4 regions of the Yersinia entomophaga genome follow, and region 3 is predicted to be linked to each of the others. Evidence: predicted binding sites of a transcription regulator. Region 3 holds the regulator's gene; each other region holds the start of a gene.

Region 1 (4,545 bases), 2.1 Mb from region 3:
CGGCACGTAGCCGACGGCTTCCCCTTGCTGCGATAGTTCGGCGCAGGCTGCATGGAGTAAATGACTACGTCCGCCGCCTTCTCGCGACCAAAAGTAGATATAACTACCGTGAGACTGATGAACAGCAGCCTGAATCGCAGCTAATAGGGATGGGTTCTCCCCCGGATAAAAACTCGCAAAAGTTTCATCATCGGGAAGATAAAGTGGCAGTGAAAGCTGTGCCGGCGTATTCAGAAGCACCTCAACCAAAACGGGCAAGAAAACCGAGAGAGCTTACCACAAAAATCAAAAGCTTCATAAAAACCATTTAGATCCTGAAAAAAGCGCCAAAGGGATCAATCTCGCCTTTCCCTGATATCACTGGCCGGTACCACCGAATAATCCCTCAGTGGCACCGGCACTTAGCTACTATTTCGCCGCTTGGTCTTCGGCAGATTCAATCACTTCTTCATCTTTCTGGATCAGGCTAAAGACTTTAAACAGCAGACTCAGGCCAATCCCCACCACCGTTGCTAACGCCATACCTTTTAGCTCGGTCGCGCCGATGTTTATCTTCGCGCCGCTAACGCCAATGATCAGGATCACCGAGGTCAGGATCAGGTTTTGCGCTTTGTTGTAGTCAACTTTAGATTCAATCAGTACACGAATACCGGATGCGGCAATCACGCCGTACAGCAGCAGGGAAACGCCGCCCATCACTGGAACAGGCACCGCCTGAATTGCCGCAGCCAGCTTGCCCACGCAAGAAAGCATAATTGCCAGAATTGCCGCGCCGCCGATCACCCAGGTGCTGTAAACCTTGGTAATGGCCATCACGCCGATATTCTCACCGTATGTGGTGTTTGGCGTAGAGCCGAAGAAACCGGAGATCACCGTGGAAATACCGTTGGCAAACATCGAACGATGCAGACCAGGATCGCGGATCAAATCTTTTTTAACAATATTCGCCGTCACGACCAAATGGCCGATATGCTCGGCGATCACGACCAATGCCGCCGGTAGGATCGTTAAAATGGCAAACCACTCAAAACGCGGAGTATAGAAAGTCGGTAAGGCAAACCAGTGGGCTTCCCGAATGGGCGTTAAATCCACCACACCCATGCCGAACGACAGCGCGTATCCTACCAGCACGCCAATCAGAATCGGGATAATGGCAAAAAAGCCGCGGAACAATACTGAACCGAGAATAGTCACACCCAGGGTTACCATCGAAATAATGATGGTCGTAGAATCCGCCGTCGCGCCTGCCGCTGGCAGCAATCCAGCCATACCGGCCGCAACCCCTGCCAGTTCAAGCCCGATAACCGCCACAATGGCTCCCATCGCCGCCGGTGGGAATAAGACGTTCAGCCAGCCAGTCCCCGCTTTTTTCACAATCATTGCAACCAAGCAAAATAAAACGCCGCACATAATAAATCCGCCCAGCGCCACTTCGTAGCCCAATGGCAATAACAGTAATACCGGTGAAATAAACGCAAAGCTAGAACCGAGATAGGCCGGAATTTTACCTTTACAGATAAATAAATACAGCAGCGTACCGACGCCGTTAAACAGCAATACCGTAGCCGGGTTAATTTTAAACAGAATAGGAACTAAAACGGTGGCACCAAACATGGCGAACAGGTGTTGAAAACTCAAGGGAATCGTTTGCAATAACGGCGGACGTTCGCTGACCCCTATAGTGCGACGGCTCATCTTCTCTATCCTCTGACTAGGTGATTGATATTCTTAGGCTGCGGAGCAAAAAAAAGCCGACTTCTCAGTCGGCTGGTAAAACTATTTAGTACCAAAAATCTTATCACCGGCATCACCCAAACCTGGGATGATATAACCCTGTTCATTCAATCCCTGATCGATGGAAGCGGTGTATAGCTCAACGTCCGGATGAGCGACTTCCAGTGCAGCAATACCTTCAGGTGCAGCAACCAGAACCAATACTTTAATACTCTGGCAGCCCGCTTTTTTCAGCAGATCGATGGTTGCAATCATAGAACCACCGGTCGCCAGCATTGGATCAACCACCAGCGCCATGCGCTCGTCAATGTTCGAAACCAATTTTTGGAAATAAGGAACCGGCTTCAGGGTTTCTTCATCGCGGTACACGCCGACAACGCTGATACGCGCGCTAGGAACATTTTCCAGCACGCCTTCCATCATGCCCAGACCGGCACGCAGAATAGGCACAACGGTAATTTTTTTCCCTTTAATCTGTTCAATTTCAACCGGGCCATTCCAACCATCAATAGTGACCTTTTCGGTTTCCAGATCGGCGGTCGCCACATAGGTCAGCAAACTACCCACTTCAGAAGCCAGCTCACGGAAGCGTTTGGTGCTGATGTCATTTTCACGCATCAGGCCAAGCTTATGTTTTACCAGCGGGTGTTTCACCTCAACGATCTTCATTATTTTTCTCCTATTAAGGCGGTTGACGGCCAAAAAAATCGCGAGATTATACCGCCTTTTTTTTTGAACGCCACAACCAATAGCCTGATTCAGATCAATAGAAACTGGATCTTAATTCTAGAACATGGAAAACAACGACTCCATCACAAGCCACTCGCAAACGTTTGCCTAGACTGTTAGAATTGCCGCGTTTTCTTCCAAAGCTCAAACAGCCAACCTCCGTGGGGACCTCGCAGTGACCGACAAAACCTCTCTCAGCTATAAAGACGCAGGTGTAGATATCGATGCCGGCAACGACCTTGTTGATCGCATTAAAGGCGTAGTAAAACAGACTCGTCGTCCGGAAGTTATGGGTGGATTGGGTGGATTTGGTGCCCTGTGTGCATTACCGCAAAAATACCGTGAACCTATTCTTGTTTCAGGCACCGACGGCGTTGGCACCAAGCTGCGTCTGGCGATGGACCTGAAACGTCACGATACCATTGGTATAGATTTAGTCGCGATGTGCGTTAACGATTTGGTCGTTCAGGGCGCAGAGCCGCTGTTCTTCCTCGATTATTTCGCTACCGGAAAACTGGATGTGGATACCGCAGCCAGCGTGATTACCGGTATTGCCGAAGGCTGTAAACAGTCTGGCTGCGCGCTGGTAGGCGGCGAAACCGCTGAAATGCCGGGCATGTACCACGGCGAAGATTACGACGTTGCCGGTTTCTGCGTTGGCGTTGTCGAAAAATCCGAAATTATCGACGGCAGCAAAGTGGCTCCCGGCGACGCACTGGTTGCGTTAGGCGCCAGCGGCCCGCATTCCAACGGCTACTCTCTGGTACGTAAAATTCTGGAAGTCAGTAAAACCGATCCTGAGCAAACGCACTTGGCAGGCAAATCTCTGGCGGACCATTTGCTGGAACCAACAAAAATCTATGTAAAATCTATCCTTAGTCTGATCGAGCAACTGGAGATTCACGCCATTGCCCACCTGACCGGCGGCGGCTTCTGGGAAAACATCCCACGGGTTCTGCCAGAAGGCACGCAGGCGGTAATCGATGAATCCAGTTGGGAATGGCCAGCAGTATTCAGCTGGTTGCAGCAGGCCGGCAACGTGAGCCGCCACGAAATGTACCGCACCTTTAACTGTGGCGTGGGTATGGTTGTCGCCTTACCTGCCGAACTGGCAGATAAGGCGGTTGAACTGCTGACCGCTTCCGGCGAAAAAGCATGGAAAATCGGTACGATTGCTGCATTGCCAGAAGCAGCAGAGCAGGTTGTCATCAATCCGTAACGGATCAACAAAAAGACGGATAGCGGTAGCTTCTATGAAAAAAATCGTGGTTTTGGTTTCTGGTCAAGGCAGCAATCTGCAAGCTCTGATGGACGCACAGCAACAAGGGCGACTGGCGGGTACGATTTGTGCGGTTTTCAGTAATAATCCGCAGGCTTACGGTCTGGAGCGCGCGACGCAGGCCGCGATTCCTGCTCATGCGCTAGATGCCAAAACTTTCCCTGACCGTGTCAGCTTTGATTTAGCGCTGGCTCAGGCTATTGATGCCTATCAGCCGGATTTGCTGGTGCTAGCTGGCTATATGCGCATCCTTAGCCCGGAATTCGTACAGCATTACGCTGGTCGAATGCTGAATATCCATCCATCGCTGCTGCCTAAGTATCCGGGTTTGCACACTCACCGTCAGGCTATCGAAAACGGGGATACGGAACACGGCACTTCGGTGCATTTCGTGACCGAGGAACTGGACGGCGGGCCGGTTATCTTACAGGCAAAAGTGCCCATTTTTTCTGAAGATAGCGAAGATGATGTGATTGAGCGAGTGCAGGCGCAGGAGCACAATATCTATCCGTTGGTGGTCAGTTGGTTTACCGAAGGACGATTGGAAATGCGTGAGAACGCCGCCTGGTTGGATGGTAAAAAGCTGCCCTTACAGGGTTACGCAGCCGACGAATAAAAGCTACTGCCGGTTTTATGCTAAAAGGGCCATGTGATATGGCCCTTTTTTGATCCCAACGTTCCAATGTTGTTTTCTGGCCGCCGGTAATCAAGGGTTAGCACATATCGGGGAACAGTATTCTATCCGTCACCAGATGGCTATTTGGGCACAAAAAGATTAAATCCAGTTGCGATTCAGCCTGTAA
Region 2 (4,545 bases), 740 kb from region 3:
CTTGCCGCGACTCGGGTACAGGGCAGCCTAGGGCAACCTTGCTTACAGGTAGTTCAAAATTTACGCGATCAGGTGGCTACAATTCCCGACGTCCGCTCGGTAAATTTAACTCGACGGGGCAACCAGATTTATTGCACTTCCCTTTATGGCCCTTATGACGATTACGTCAATTCATCGGCTTACGTTGATGGTCAGCTATACCTGATGTCGGGAAATAAAGTGACGCCTTCACGACCGGTTGTGATATACCGACAGGTGGCCGGGGACTACAGCACCCTGGTTGGCATTGATGGTTATTACTTACATAATATTCTTAACCTGCTGAGCGGGGATATACAGCTCAGATTGATTATCGGCGATCGTTGGATGGATGCCGCGGGAAATACCCATGCAGGTAACCCATTGCATAAAAACATGCCGTTGACTCTTGCTTCGGAAAAATATGCGTATTCCATCTCAACTACCCTGACTCATGGCCAGTATCTAGCCTATGCCTGGCAATATGCCACCGGCAGCTTAATATTTTTCCCTCTGTTAGGTTTTATTTCCGCGTTTCTGGTATTCCGTTTGTGCGGAAAATCCTCTTCGCCGATGCAGATACTCAATCTTGCGTTGGAAAACGGGGAGTTCGTGCCTTACCTGCAACCGGTAGTGACTGGGAAAGGGGAGCACTGTATCGGTTGCGAAGTGCTAATGCGTTGGCATAACCCAACTCATGGCATGATTCAGCCAGACCGTTTTATTCCTCTGGCAGAAGATAGCGGATTAATTGTGCCGATGACACGCTCTATTATGCAGCAGGTCAGCAGTATGTTTGCTCCTTATGCCAGCCAGCTACCGGATGATTTCCATTTTGGTTTCAATATCAGTGCCGACCATTGTCGTGATTTAAGTCTGGTAGATGACTGCCGCGCATTTATTGCCGCCTTTGCAGAAAAGCCTATCAATATTACGCTGGAACTGACCGAGCGGAAATTGATTGTTGCCGATGAAATTACCGATCGTTTGTTCGCTGAACTGCATGCCTTAGGCGTATTTATTGCCATAGATGACTTTGGTACCGGCCACTCTAGTCTGGTGTATCTGCAAAAATTCAAAGTAGACTTCCTGAAAATTGACCAGAGCTTCGTTGGAATGATCGGTTCTGATGCGTTATCCAGCATCATCGTGGAGAATGTCATCGATCTGGCAACGAAAATGGGGTTGATGACGATAGCGGAAGGGGTGGAAAACGAAACGCAGGCGCGTTATCTGCAAGCGTGTAATGTTGACTATCTACAGGGTTATCTATTTGGCCGGCCAATGCCTATGGCTGAGTTTATCGAAAAAAATATCAATCAGGCGACCTTCGAAGAAGCGGCGTCGGAGCTAAAACCTAAAAAGGGTGCCTAAGGCACCCTTTAACCGCAATCCACTGAAAATTGAATCAGAGTACCGCGACGATGGCTTCACACAGTGGAGCCATGTTGTCTGGTGTCATGCCTGCCACGTTAACACGACCTGAATTCACCGCATACACGCCAAACTCATTACGCAGACGCAGCACCTGTTCTTTGGTCAAACCACTGAACGAGAACATGCCGTTCTGGTTAATGATGAAACTGAAGTCCTGTTTTGCCCCTTTCTCTTGCAGGGTATTAACAAACAGTTGGCGCATCCGATGGATACGTTGACGCATATCGGTCAGCTCTTGTTCCCAGATAGCACGCAGCGCGTCATTACTCAGAATGGTAGCAACGACTGAGGCGCCGTGAGCCGGTGGGTTAGAGTAGTTAGCGCGGATAACCGCTTTGACCTGGCTGAAGGATTTCTCCGCGATATCGCTGTCTGCCGCAACGATGGTGCAGGCGCCGACGCGTTCGTTGTACAGGCCAAAGTTTTTAGAGTAAGAGCTGCAAACGATCAGTTCTTTATGGCTAGCGGCGAAAATACGCAGGCCCTGAGCGTCTTCTTCCAGACCACGAGCAAAACCCTGATAGGCGAAGTCGAACAGCGGCAGCCAGCCTTTAGCCACAGACAGTTCGGCAAGTTTAGCCCACTGTTCGTCGGTTGGATCGATACCGGTCGGGTTATGGCAGCAGCCGTGAAACAGCACTATGTCACCGGCTTGGGCTTCTGACAGGCTTTTCAGCAGGCCATCAAAGTCCAGCGCGTGGTTGGCTGCGTCATAATAATTATATTCAACCACTTCCAGACCGGCAGCGGAGAATACATTCTTATGGTTTGGCCAGCTTGGGTTACTGACCCAAACGCGTTTAGCTGAAGTTTGGTGAGCAATAAAGTCGGCTGCGATACGCAATGCGCCAGTGCCGCCCGGAGTCTGCGCAGTGCGCGCACGTTTTTCCGTTACGATTGGGCTTTGTTTACCGAACAGCAATGCCTGAGTGCAGCTGGCGAAGACCGGCAGGCCGTCTATACCCAGATAGTTTTTTGTTGTTTCGTTTTCCAGCAAATACTGTTCAGCTTTTTTCACGCTGGTCAGCACCGGCGTTTTACCGGTTTCATCTTTATAAACACCAATACCCAGATTGATTTTATTTGGGCGGTCATCGGCGCGGAAAATATCGGTCAGACCCAGAATAGGATCGGCAGGTGCAGCAGTGATTTTTTCAAACATGTCAGATGCTTCCATGGCTTAGAGTTAAGCGGACAGAATCATCAGGGTAGCGCCAGTTCAGGGCTTTGCCAACCGTTTGCGAGAAAAAGAGATCAATCTTGTGAGGCGGGGTGATTACGGGTGAAAAATCGTCAGAATTACTCAGGAAGTAGCAGATTATGCACAATGTGAGTCAGGGTTTAAAAGTAAAATACAGAAAGCAAAAGGCAGAGCCGAAGCCCTGCCTTTTTTACTTACACCAACCGAGTTGGCATTAAGTCGGACAACTTAGAACTGGTAAACCAAGCCAACACCCACTACGTCATCAGTGTTGATGCCGTTAGCAACGGTGAAGTCATTTTTGTCCAGCATGTTGATTTTGTAATCAACGTAGGTAGACATGTTTTTGTTGAAGTAGAAGTAAGTAGCAACAGAAGCATATTTCAACAGGTCTTGGTCATTACCGTAAACGCTGTTCAGATCCTTACCTTTAGACTGGACGTAGGCCAGGGAAGGACGCAGACCGAAATCGAACTGGTATTGCGCAACGATTTCGATGTTCTGAGTTTTGTTAGCGATAGTGTTGCTAGCTGAACCGTATGGCGTGGTGTTCAGCGTTTCAGCATACATTGCAGCCAGGTATACGTTGTTTGCGTCGTATTTAGCACCTACGTTCCATGACTGAGCTTTGTCGCCTTCAGCAGTGGTGAAGCGTTTCTGGGTATCAGTACGATTAGAAGAAGCATAAGCTGCACCGAAGCTTACGCCGTAACCGATATCATAGGTAGAAGAGATACCGAAGCCGTCACCGTTTTCAACTTTAACGTCGTTACGGCCTTCTTCGTTTTTGCCTTGGTATTGCAGAGCGAAGTTCAGGCCATCAACCAGACCGAAGAAGTCATTGTTACGGTAAGTCGCCAGACCGGTAGAACGGGCATTCATGAAGTTGTCAGTCTTAGCGATAGAGTCGCCGCCGAATACTGGCAGCACATCGGTCGCTGAGCTCACGTCATAGAGTACGCCGTAGTTACGACCGTAGTCGAATGAACCGTAGTCACCAACTTTCAGACCAGCAAAGCCCAGACGGGTTTTGTTGCCTTTGTCGCCCTGAGATTCGGCGTGGTTAGCCTGAATGTTGTATTCCCACTGGCCGAAACCGGTCAGTTGGTCAGTAATTTGGGTTTCGCCTTTGAAGCCGAGACGAACGTAAGTTTCGTCGCCATCTTCGCCTGCGTTATCGGAGAACTGATGGCGGGCATCAACTTTACCGTACAGATCCAGTTTATTGCCGTCTTTATTGTAGATTTCTGCCGCATTTGCTGCACCAGCAGCCAACAGAGCAGGGATTACTACTGCAAGAATATTGCGCTTCATCATTATTATTACCCTCATTGGTGTTATTCGGACACCTGCCACTGCCGCCAATAATTTTTTTGGAACTATTGTTGAGAGTTTGGTGTCGTCTGTGTCTGAGACGCAGTGTTCCATTCACAGACCGGTTAATCCACACCGAAAATGCTACTAATTGACAAAAACTGTTTCATTAAAAGACAAAGTGTTACTAAATGTAAAATAAAGGGAACTTTGTGACTAATATCAAACTTTAAAAAATGACAAAAGCCAGCATAAGCTGGCTTTTTTTTAGACAACTAACAGAAATCAATTGGAAATGATTAATTTAGAAGCTGGCGTTTCTGGGGGTACGTGGGAACGGGATCACGTCACGGACGTTTTGTACGCCGGTCACATAGGCGATCAAACGCTCAAATCCAAGACCAAAACCAGAATGTGGCACGGTGCCGTAGCGACGAAGATCACGATACCACCAGTAATCTTCTTTATTCAGGCCCATTTCTTGCAAACGTTGGTCCAGAACATCCAGACGTTCTTCACGCTGTGAACCCCCGATGATTTCCCCAATACCCGGCGCTAATACGTCCATCGCGGCT
Region 3 (4,545 bases):
GCTGATCGAGCCAGCCGAAGCCTGCAAATCTTGTTGCATGGCGCCAAAAGCGGGTAAGTACATATCCGTGGCAAGGTATCCCAACATGCTCAGACCGGCGAGGTAGAACATAAAGCTAGTGGATGTTTTCATTTTCGTTATTTATCTCGTTTATCTGTATACCCGTTATCTTTCGAACCGCAGCGGTGTTGGCTACCTTCGCTCACCCCAGTCACTTAGTGGCTCGGTTCCTTGGGATTCGCGGCGTTGCCGCCTGGCTACAATCCGAAAGCAGGTTATCTTTGCAGGAGAATTAATGCGGGGGGCATTCTATCCGGCTGGCTATTCCCCTGTGAAACGGTAATATTTGCATACTGGTGTGAAAATAATTGAAGGCAAGGCAATGTGGTCGGAATATTCATTGGAAGTGGTTGATGCGGTTGCCAGAACCGGTAGTTTTAGCGCTGCTGCACAAGAACTGCATCGCGTGCCTTCTGCCGTCAGCTATACGGTCAGACAACTCGAGACATGGCTGGCAGTGCCACTGTTTGAACGACGACACCGCGATGTGGAACTGACGGCAGCGGGAGCGCTGTTTATTAAAGAAGCGCGAACTGTTATCAAAAAAATGATTGATACGCGTCGTCAATGTCAGCAGGTCGCTAACGGTTGGCGCGGCCATCTGGATATTGCTATCGACATTATTGTGAAGCCGTTACGCAGCCGTCAGTTGGTGCTGGATTTTTATCGTCATTTCCCCGATATCGAACTGCGGGTGCATTTTGAGGTATTCAACGGCGTGTGGGATGCGCTGGCGGATGGTCGTGCCGATGTGGCTATTGGTGCGACGCGTGCGGTGCCAGTCGGTGGGCGCTTTACCTTCCGTGATATGGGGTTTATGAACTGGCACTGCGTGGTCAGTGCCACTCATCCGCTGGCATCTCAGAGCGGCCCTTTGACCGACGATCAGCTGCGGCCTTACCCTTCGCTCTGCATTGAGGACACTGCCCGTAATCTGCCGAAGCGCGATACCTGGACGCTGGACAACCAGCGACGGCTGGTGGCACCGGATTGGCAAACGGGCATTGACTGTCTGTGTGACGGTTTATGTATTGGTATGGTTCCGGCGCATCGCGTCGAGCCGCTGGCCAAACAGGGGAAACTGGTGATTATTACGCTGGCTCAGCCCTTGCCAGATAGCCCTTGCTGCCTGAGCTGGGAGCAAAACAACCATTCGCCCGCTATGGCGTGGCTGCTGGAGTACCTTGGGGATACGGAAACGCTGAATGCCGAATGGCTGCGAGCGGGGGACGGTGTAGAAAACACGCGGGAAGCCGTTTCAACGGGCTAAACGGCTTCCCACAGCGGTTTTAACGACGATAATCGCGGAAAGGACCATCAGCAACAGAACGGCGTTCAACCAGTTTTGGATGTACTTCAATGGTTTGGGGATCTTCACGTTTGCTGACAATGCGATCCAGCAACATTGCAAAGGCGCTTTCGCCCAAACGTTCTTTTGGCTGATGAATAGTGGTCAGTGCCGGTGAGAAATAGCGCGCATTTCGCACATTGTCATATCCGATCACCGAAATATCCTGCGGAACGCGTAAACCTAATTCATCGGCAGCACAAATAGCGCCCATAGCCATAATATCGCCGCCGCAGAATACCGCGGTTGGGCGATGTTTCTGCGTTAGGATTTGATGCATGGCTTTATAACCGGATTCCGGTTCAAAATCCCCTTGAACCACCCATTCATCACGCAGTTTAATATTGGCTTCTTCCAACGCTTTGATAAAGCCCTGATGACGCCCACCGCCAGTATTGCGAGCCAGTTGCCCCGGAATGGCTCCAATATCGCGATGACCGCGTTCAATCAGATAACGGCCAGCCAAATAACCGCCTTCAAAGGCATTATCAATAATGGAGTCGGTAAAATCGCCGCGCGCGGTGCCCCAATCCATGACTACCATCGGAATATTGCGATAATCTTCCAGCATGCCCAACAGTTGCTCTGGATACTCGGAACACATTACCAGCAAACCGTCGACGCGTTTTTGCGCCAGCATAGCCAGATACGCTTTCTGCTTATCCAGATTATTATGAGAGTTACACAAAATCAGCGTATAGCCTTTGCTATAGCAGCTATTTTCTACCGCTTCGATCACTTCCGCAAAATAGGGTGCTTCGCTGGAAGTGGCTAGCAAACCAATCGATTTAGTGTGATTGACTTTCAGGCTTCGTGCGACGGCACTGGGCGAATAGTGCAGCTCTTTAATGGCGGCCCACACGGCGGCCTTGGTGTCTTCGGCGACGAAACGTGTTTTATTGATGACGTGCGAAACGGTGGTGGTGGAAACGCCCGCGCGTTTGGCCACATCTTTAATCGTTGCCATAAAAAGAATGACTCCTAAACTGACCTGTTACAGCAGGTAAGTATTATGTTAATCGTTTGCCTGCGTTGTTCGAACCCTTTCAGACAGATATCATCAGTTCCGCTGGTTATTTTCGTCAGCGCGCTAGTCTGAAAGGGGTTTTTAGGCGTTATTGGTCGGTACGCAGTAATGAACTGCGGATTTTGGCCGATTTAAAGAAAAAGTGAAAGATCTAATCAACGTTATAAAGTGAGTAATGATAACAAGATTTTATTCTCGAACTGTGGGAAAATCGTTTTACACACTAACTATGTGCCTTTATCCACCCAAATTAACCGACTGAGGAGTTTATATGGATACTGATCTGAAAATGTCATTGATTACTACTATTGGTTCGTTGGCAGTGATTATGATCTTTAGCTTTACAGCGGTAATGAACTAAACCCTGACTGTTTTAGAGCTGTACAGATTTTGAGCGAGAAGGGCGGAGCCGTTATCCGCCCTTGATATTAGCCAGCTAATCAGGCCAGATTTTTCTCTACGAACGCCCAGTTAACCAGCGCCCAGAAGTTTTCCAGATAAGTCGGCCGCGCATTGCGGTAATCGATATAGTAAGCGTGCTCCCACACATCGACAGTCAGCAATGGTTTATCCGAAGTGGTTAGCGGCGTTGCTGCATTAGAAGTGCTCACGATCGCCAGCGAGCCGTCCGGTTTTTTCACCAGCCAGGTCCAACCCGCGCCAAAGTTTTTCACGGCAGCATCGGTAAACTGTTGTTTGAACTCCGCGAAAGACCCAAAAGATGCGGCGATCGCTTCGGCTACTGCGCCCTTCGGTTCGCCACCGGCGTTTGGCGCCAGGCAGTTCCAGTAGAAGGTGTGATTCCATACTTGAGCGGCGTTATTGAAGATACCGCCAGTGGAGGTTTTTACGATCTCTTCCAGCGATTGACCAGCAAACTCGGTATCTTTAATCAAATTATTCAGGTTTACCACGTAGGTGTTGTGGTGCTTGCCGTAGTGATAATCCAGCGTTTCTGCCGAGATATGAGGCTCAAGGGCGTTCTTTGCATAAGGCAGTGCAGGTAATTCAAAAGACATTGCTTTCTCCTTTCGGGATGACTCAGGGTGTTTGCCCATCAAATCACCGGATGCGCCAGGGCGATCCCGGTGGCGACGAGCGGATAAATAATTGTCATATAGTTGTTATGGGTATCAATATTATCAATTTCCCACTGGAAAACCAGGTTTAACCACACAGAGTTAAAGTGATTGGCGATGGGTTATTCGATTGGTGGAACACAGGGGCTGAGAGCCGGGTAGAAACGCTCCGACGGCCAATAAACCGGCGGAGCGAAAGTTTGAGAGCATGATTTTAACGAGTACGTTTAGCAAATAGTTTTAGCGAATAGTTTTAGGGGTCACGACGCGGCGCGCCCCAACGTAATGGCCTTGCCAGTAATCGTTATCTAACATACTGATGCGAATTTCTTCGCCGGTACGCGGAGACTGGATAAATTTCCCGTTGCCTAAATAAACTCCAACGTGATCGGCGACGCCGCGATTAGCAATATTGAAGAACACCAGATCGCCACTTTCCAGCTCTGCGCGTTTAACCGGCGCGGCATCGCGCAGGTGGTACATTTCATTCGCGGTGCGCGGCATTTTTATTCTGACCACATCTTTGTAGGCATAATAAATGAGTCCGCTACAGTCAAACCCGGTATTCGGCGAAGATCCCCCCCAGCGATAGGGTTTCCCAACTTGTTTCATCAGCTTACTCATCGCCGTCTGTTTGGCGTGCTGATAGCGCTTTTTATGTGCCGGACTGAGTTTTAGTTTGTTATTCGCGAGTAATTCTGCCGCTGCTTTTTTGCTCGTGCTATTTCGATGTCGCCCATAAGCCACTTTCGTTTCTTTACGGGTAACGTTTTTTTTAGCCGTAACGCTTTTCTTTTGGGTTAAGGTTTTCGCGTTGGCGGTTGTTTTGGTTTTGCTTACTTTACCCGTCGTCGATTTAGCCGCGGTTTTAGCCGTAACTTTCTTTTTAATTTGGGTCACTGGCTTAACTTTCTTACTGCTGCTTTTATTATCGACTTTCCGTTTTTTGCGATCGTCAGGGCTAGCCTGACTCACATGGCTTTTTTTCTGGTCGGCAGATACGCGCGCCTGCGGCGAAGCATGTGCCAGAT
Region 4 (4,545 bases), 2.1 Mb from region 3:
TACCACCGCCGCATTTTTTTTGCTGAGTTTCATATCCAGGTTCCCTTGTATGACAGGTTCTCTCGGCGGTTTAAGCCATTGCTTCGGGTCAGCAATGTGAAGGTGACGGCGAGATTTTCTATGTATTCTTCACTTTACTGTATTGATGACTTTTATTGAGTATAAGTAATAGATGAATAGCCCGGTAGCGATAGTCTGAGTACTTCGGGCGGACAAAATCCCCGTTCTGCGCCTGCGCTGTGTATAATGCCCGCCGCAAAAGTGCCTGAGAGGTGAATGTGTCTATTGAATATAATGATGAATACTGGATGCGTCAGGCATTAGAGCTGGCGCAGCGCGCGCAGGAAGAGGGCGAAGTGCCGGTTGGCGCAGTGTTGGTGTTAGATAATCAGGTTATTGGCGTTGGCTGGAACCGACCTATCATCCATCATGATCCTACTGCTCACGCTGAAATCATGGCGTTACGCCAAGGCGGGCAGGCGCTACAGAACTATCGACTGCTTAACGCGACATTATATGTCACGCTGGAACCTTGCGTGATGTGCGCCGGAGCCATGGTACACAGCCGTATTCGTCGTCTGGTTTACGGTGCTGACGATGTGAAAACCGGCGCGGCAGGCTCGTTGGTGGACATTTTGCGTCATCCGGGGATGAATCATCAGGTCGAAATTACTTCCGGCGTTCTGGCTGAGGCATGTTCTGCTACGCTGAGCGCCTTTTTCCGCCAGCGCCGGGAGCAGCAAAAAGCGCTGAAGCAGGCTCGCCGCGCCGCTGCGCAAAACGAGCCAGAATAGTCCTTGAATCGGTCAGTTATTAATCGACCAGCCCGGCCCAACCACCGGATAGGCTTTGCCTAATTCAGCTTCGATAGCCGCACTTTGCGCGGCTTTTTTCTCTTTATCCTGCAAATAACCCACCAAACTGACCTGATAGCGCCGGATGTTTTCCACGTAGTTATAAGCCTCATGCCCACGGGCATAGCCGTAAGTCGTACTCGGGTAATAGCGCTTCTGGCTCAGCATCGGCAAACGCATTTTTACATCTACCCAGCTATCTGGATTACCGTTCTGGCTTTTGGTCAGTTTACGGGCATCCAGCATATGACCATAACCCATATTATAAGCCGCCAATGCAAACCAAATCCGCTCGTCTTCCGGCACCGTTTCCGGGATCTTTTTCATCAAACGTTGCAGATATACCGATCCGCCTTTGATGCTTTCCTCAGGGTCCAGACGGTCTTTTACGCCCAAACCGTCTGCAGTGGCGCGGGTTAGCATCATCAGGCCTCTGACGCCGGTTGGTGAGGTCGCCTCGGGATTCCAGTGTGATTCCTGATAGGCGATGGCCGCTAGCAGCTTCCAGTCGATTTCACCGGCGTGCTTCTCAAACAGCGGCTGGAAGGTTGGCAATACCGTGTCTATGGCTCTTAGGAAGGTTTTGGTATCCACATAATCGAAGCTGCCAACGTGGCCCAGATATTTTTCTTCTAAGCGCGCCAGACTGCCGTCTTCAACCATTTGGCTGTAAAAATCCAGCAGTGCGGCATACAGGCTGTCATCATCGCTACGCTTAAAGTACCAGGTGACCGGTTCTTCATCGGTAACATCGAAAGCTACCGCTAACTGCGGGTGGATGCGCTGCAACAGGGCAATAGTGATGGAATCGCCTATAGTGTAATCCAGCTTGCCATCGGCCACCTGCTCTAAGAGTTCTTTAGCCGAGCGATCGGTTGAGGACTCCCAGCTCAAATTCGGGTACTTGCCCTGTTTTAGCTGTTTTAGCGCCGCCATGTGCGCAGAACCGGCGGCCACGGTCAGTTGCCCTTGCAGATCGTTAAAGGTTTTTGGGCGGGTTTTGCCCAACCGATACACCAACTGTTGGGAAACCGAATAGTATGCGGGGCCGGTGCGCGCCCGATTCAGGCGTTCACTGTTATAAATCAGGCCTGCGGCCAGCAGGTCGGCGTCGTTGTTGTCCAGATCTTCGAACAGGTCATCGATATTGTTACGGGTCGTAACCACCAGCTTCACGCCGAGATAATCTGCGAAGCGCTTTGCTAGTTCGTAGTCAAGACCGGTAGGGCCATCTTTACCTGGGGTGTAGATCAGCGGTGAGTTCATCGTACTGATACGAAGCTCTCCGCGGGCTTTGATCTGGTCGAGTTGTCCCTCCTGACCGTTGCGCCAGGAAATATTCGGCCATAGCGCAAGAGCCAGAAGCAAGGTAACAACACCGATAAAAAAATAATTTAATTTAAGGCGCGTCAAATAGTTGTCTCTCGGCAGCGCGGGGTTGTGCGTTATATATAAGGGCGATTTAACATGGTTAAATCCCCAGTGCGGGGGCATTTTGCGCAACAAAACGCCAGTGTGCAACTTTATTGACACTTTATGATAATTCGACGACTTCTCGCGCTATTATCAATAATAGATACGCAAACGGTTTCGTCGGAGGCCGAGATTCTCTATAATGGCGCGCGTTTTCCCCTGTTGCGCCCAATGAAGTGCTGTTCCAGCTGCTTCGAAGACGAGAGAAACTTAGATTATGGAAATACTGCGTGGTTCGCCCGCTTTGTCGGCTTTTCGCATTACCAAATTGCTGTCCCGTTGCCAGGACGCTCACCTGCCGGTGAGTGATATCTACGCCGAATATATTCATTTTGCCGACGTTAGCGCGCCTCTTCGCGCTGATGAGCACGCCAAACTCCAACGACTTCTCCAGTATGGTCCTTCTCTCCCTGAACATGCCCCTCAAGGGCGTTTGCTGCTGGTCACGCCGCGGCCGGGCACGATTTCTCCCTGGTCTTCCAAGGCGACCGATATTGCCCATAACTGCGGCTTGTCTCAGGTTTTACGTCTGGAACGCGGTCTGGCCTTCTATATTGATGCGCCAGAGCTGACCGAAACCCAGTGGCAGCAGTTGGTCGCTTTGTTGCACGACCGCATGATGGAAACGGTATTTACCGATTTGCAGCAGGCAGAGCAGCTGTTTGCTCATCAGCACCCTGCGCCGGTTCAGCGGGTAGATATTCTGGGCGAAGGCCGCGCAGCGCTGAAGCAGGCTAATATCAAGCTGGGTCTGGCACTGGCGGAAGACGAAATTGATTACCTGCTGAATGCCTTTACCGGTTTGGGGCGCAACCCGACGGATATTGAGCTGTATATGTTTGCGCAGGCGAACTCCGAGCACTGTCGTCATAAAATCTTTAACGCTGATTGGGTGATCGACGGCGTGGCTCAGCCGAAAACGCTGTTCAAAATGATTAAGAACACTTTCGAACAAACCCCGGATTACGTGCTGTCTGCTTATAAAGACAACGCGGCGGTAATGGCCGGTTCGCAGGTTGGGCGTTTCTTCCCCGCGCCGGAAAACGGTGTTTATGATTATCATCAGGAAGATGCGCATATCCTGATGAAAGTTGAAACTCATAACCACCCGACGGCGATTTCTCCTTGGCCGGGTGCCGCAACCGGTTCTGGCGGCGAAATTCGTGATGAAGGTGCCACCGGGCGCGGTGCTAAACCGAAAGCCGGTCTGGTCGGTTTCTCGGTATCTAACCTGCGTATTCCCGGTTTTGAACAGCCTTGGGAAGAAGATTTCGGTAAGCCAGACCGCATTGTGACGGCGCTGGATATCATGACCGAGGGTCCACTGGGTGGCGCGGCGTTCAACAACGAATTTGGTCGTCCGGCCCTGCTGGGGTATTTCCGTACCTATGAAGAGCGGGTCAATAGCCATAACGGCAGCGAACTGCGCGGCTACCATAAGCCGATCATGCTGGCGGGCGGTATCGGTAATATTCGTGCCGATCACGTTCAGAAAGGCGAAATTACCGTTGGTGCCAAACTGGTGGTGCTAGGTGGCCCGGCGATGAATATCGGTTTGGGCGGTGGCGCGGCATCTTCCATGGCGTCCGGCCAGTCCGATGCGGATTTGGATTTTGCCTCAGTACAGCGCGACAACCCGGAAATGGAGCGTCGCTGTCAGGAAGTGATCGATCGCTGCTGGCAGTTGGGCGAGCAGAACCCGATTCTGTTTATTCATGACGTCGGTGCCGGCGGTCTTTCCAACGCGATGCCAGAGCTGGTGAGCGACGGCGGCCGCGGTGGTCGCTTTGAGCTGCGGGACATTCTGAACGATGAGCCGGGGATGAGCCCGCTGGAAGTCTGGTGTAATGAATCTCAGGAACGCTATGTGATGGCGGTAGCGCCAGCGCAAATGGCGCAGTTTGATGAAATCTGCCGACGTGAACGCGCACCCTATGCGGTGATCGGTGAAGCGACGGAAGAACTGCATTTGACACTGAACGATAGCCATTTCGGCAACCAGCCTATCGATATGCCGCTGGATGTGCTGCTGGGCAAAACGCCTAAAATGCTGCGGGATGTCACCAGCCAGCAGGCGCAGGGCGAAGCGTTGAATCGTGCTGAAATTAGCATTGCCGATGCGGTAAAACGCGTGATGCATCTGCCAGCGGTCGCAGAAAAAACCTTCCTGATCACCATTGGTGACCGCACCGTCACCGGCATGGTGACTCGCGATCAG

What was found. The regulator PurR, encoded in region 3, represses purine synthesis genes. The targets are predictions, from matches to a motif close to CANGCAAACGTTTGCNTG.
Positions count from the first base shown of each region.
Region 1: a site for PurR is predicted at 2,557-2,574, ahead of purM (phosphoribosylformylglycinamidine cyclo-ligase). Genes of this name have one in related genera too.
Region 2: a site for PurR is predicted at 2,683-2,700, ahead of PL78_RS02755 (amino acid aminotransferase). Genes of this name have one in related genera too.
Region 4: a site for PurR is predicted at 2,432-2,449, ahead of purL (phosphoribosylformylglycinamidine synthase). Genes of this name have one in related genera too.

Region 1 is NZ_CP010029.1:3,501,437-3,505,981, reverse strand. It holds gene hda (DnaA inactivator Hda) at 1-240, opposite strand, end outside; gene uraA (uracil permease) at 409-1,695, opposite strand; gene upp (uracil phosphoribosyltransferase) at 1,777-2,403, opposite strand; gene purM (phosphoribosylformylglycinamidine cyclo-ligase) at 2,639-3,682, shown strand; gene purN (phosphoribosylglycinamide formyltransferase) at 3,717-4,358, shown strand; gene PL78_RS15745 (cupin domain-containing protein) at 4,456-4,545, opposite strand, start outside.
Region 2 is NZ_CP010029.1:586,639-591,183, forward strand. It holds gene PL78_RS02750 (EAL domain-containing protein) at 1-1,392, shown strand, start outside; gene PL78_RS02755 (amino acid aminotransferase) at 1,427-2,617, opposite strand; gene ompF (porin OmpF) at 2,885-3,970, opposite strand; gene asnS (asparagine--tRNA ligase) at 4,275-4,545, opposite strand, start outside.
Region 3 is NZ_CP010029.1:1,323,992-1,328,536, reverse strand. It holds gene punC (purine nucleoside transporter PunC) at 1-132, opposite strand, end outside; gene punR (DNA-binding transcriptional activator PunR) at 383-1,330, shown strand; gene purR (HTH-type transcriptional repressor PurR) at 1,350-2,375, opposite strand; gene cydH (cytochrome bd-I oxidase subunit CydH) at 2,707-2,796, shown strand; gene sodB (superoxide dismutase [Fe]) at 2,876-3,454, opposite strand; gene PL78_RS05930 (C40 family peptidase) at 3,755-4,545, opposite strand, start outside.
Region 4 is NZ_CP010029.1:3,389,945-3,394,489, forward strand. It holds gene PL78_RS15350 (hypothetical protein) at 1-33, opposite strand, end outside; gene tadA (tRNA adenosine(34) deaminase TadA) at 309-794, shown strand; gene mltF (membrane-bound lytic murein transglycosylase MltF) at 807-2,267, opposite strand; gene purL (phosphoribosylformylglycinamidine synthase) at 2,545-4,545, shown strand, end outside.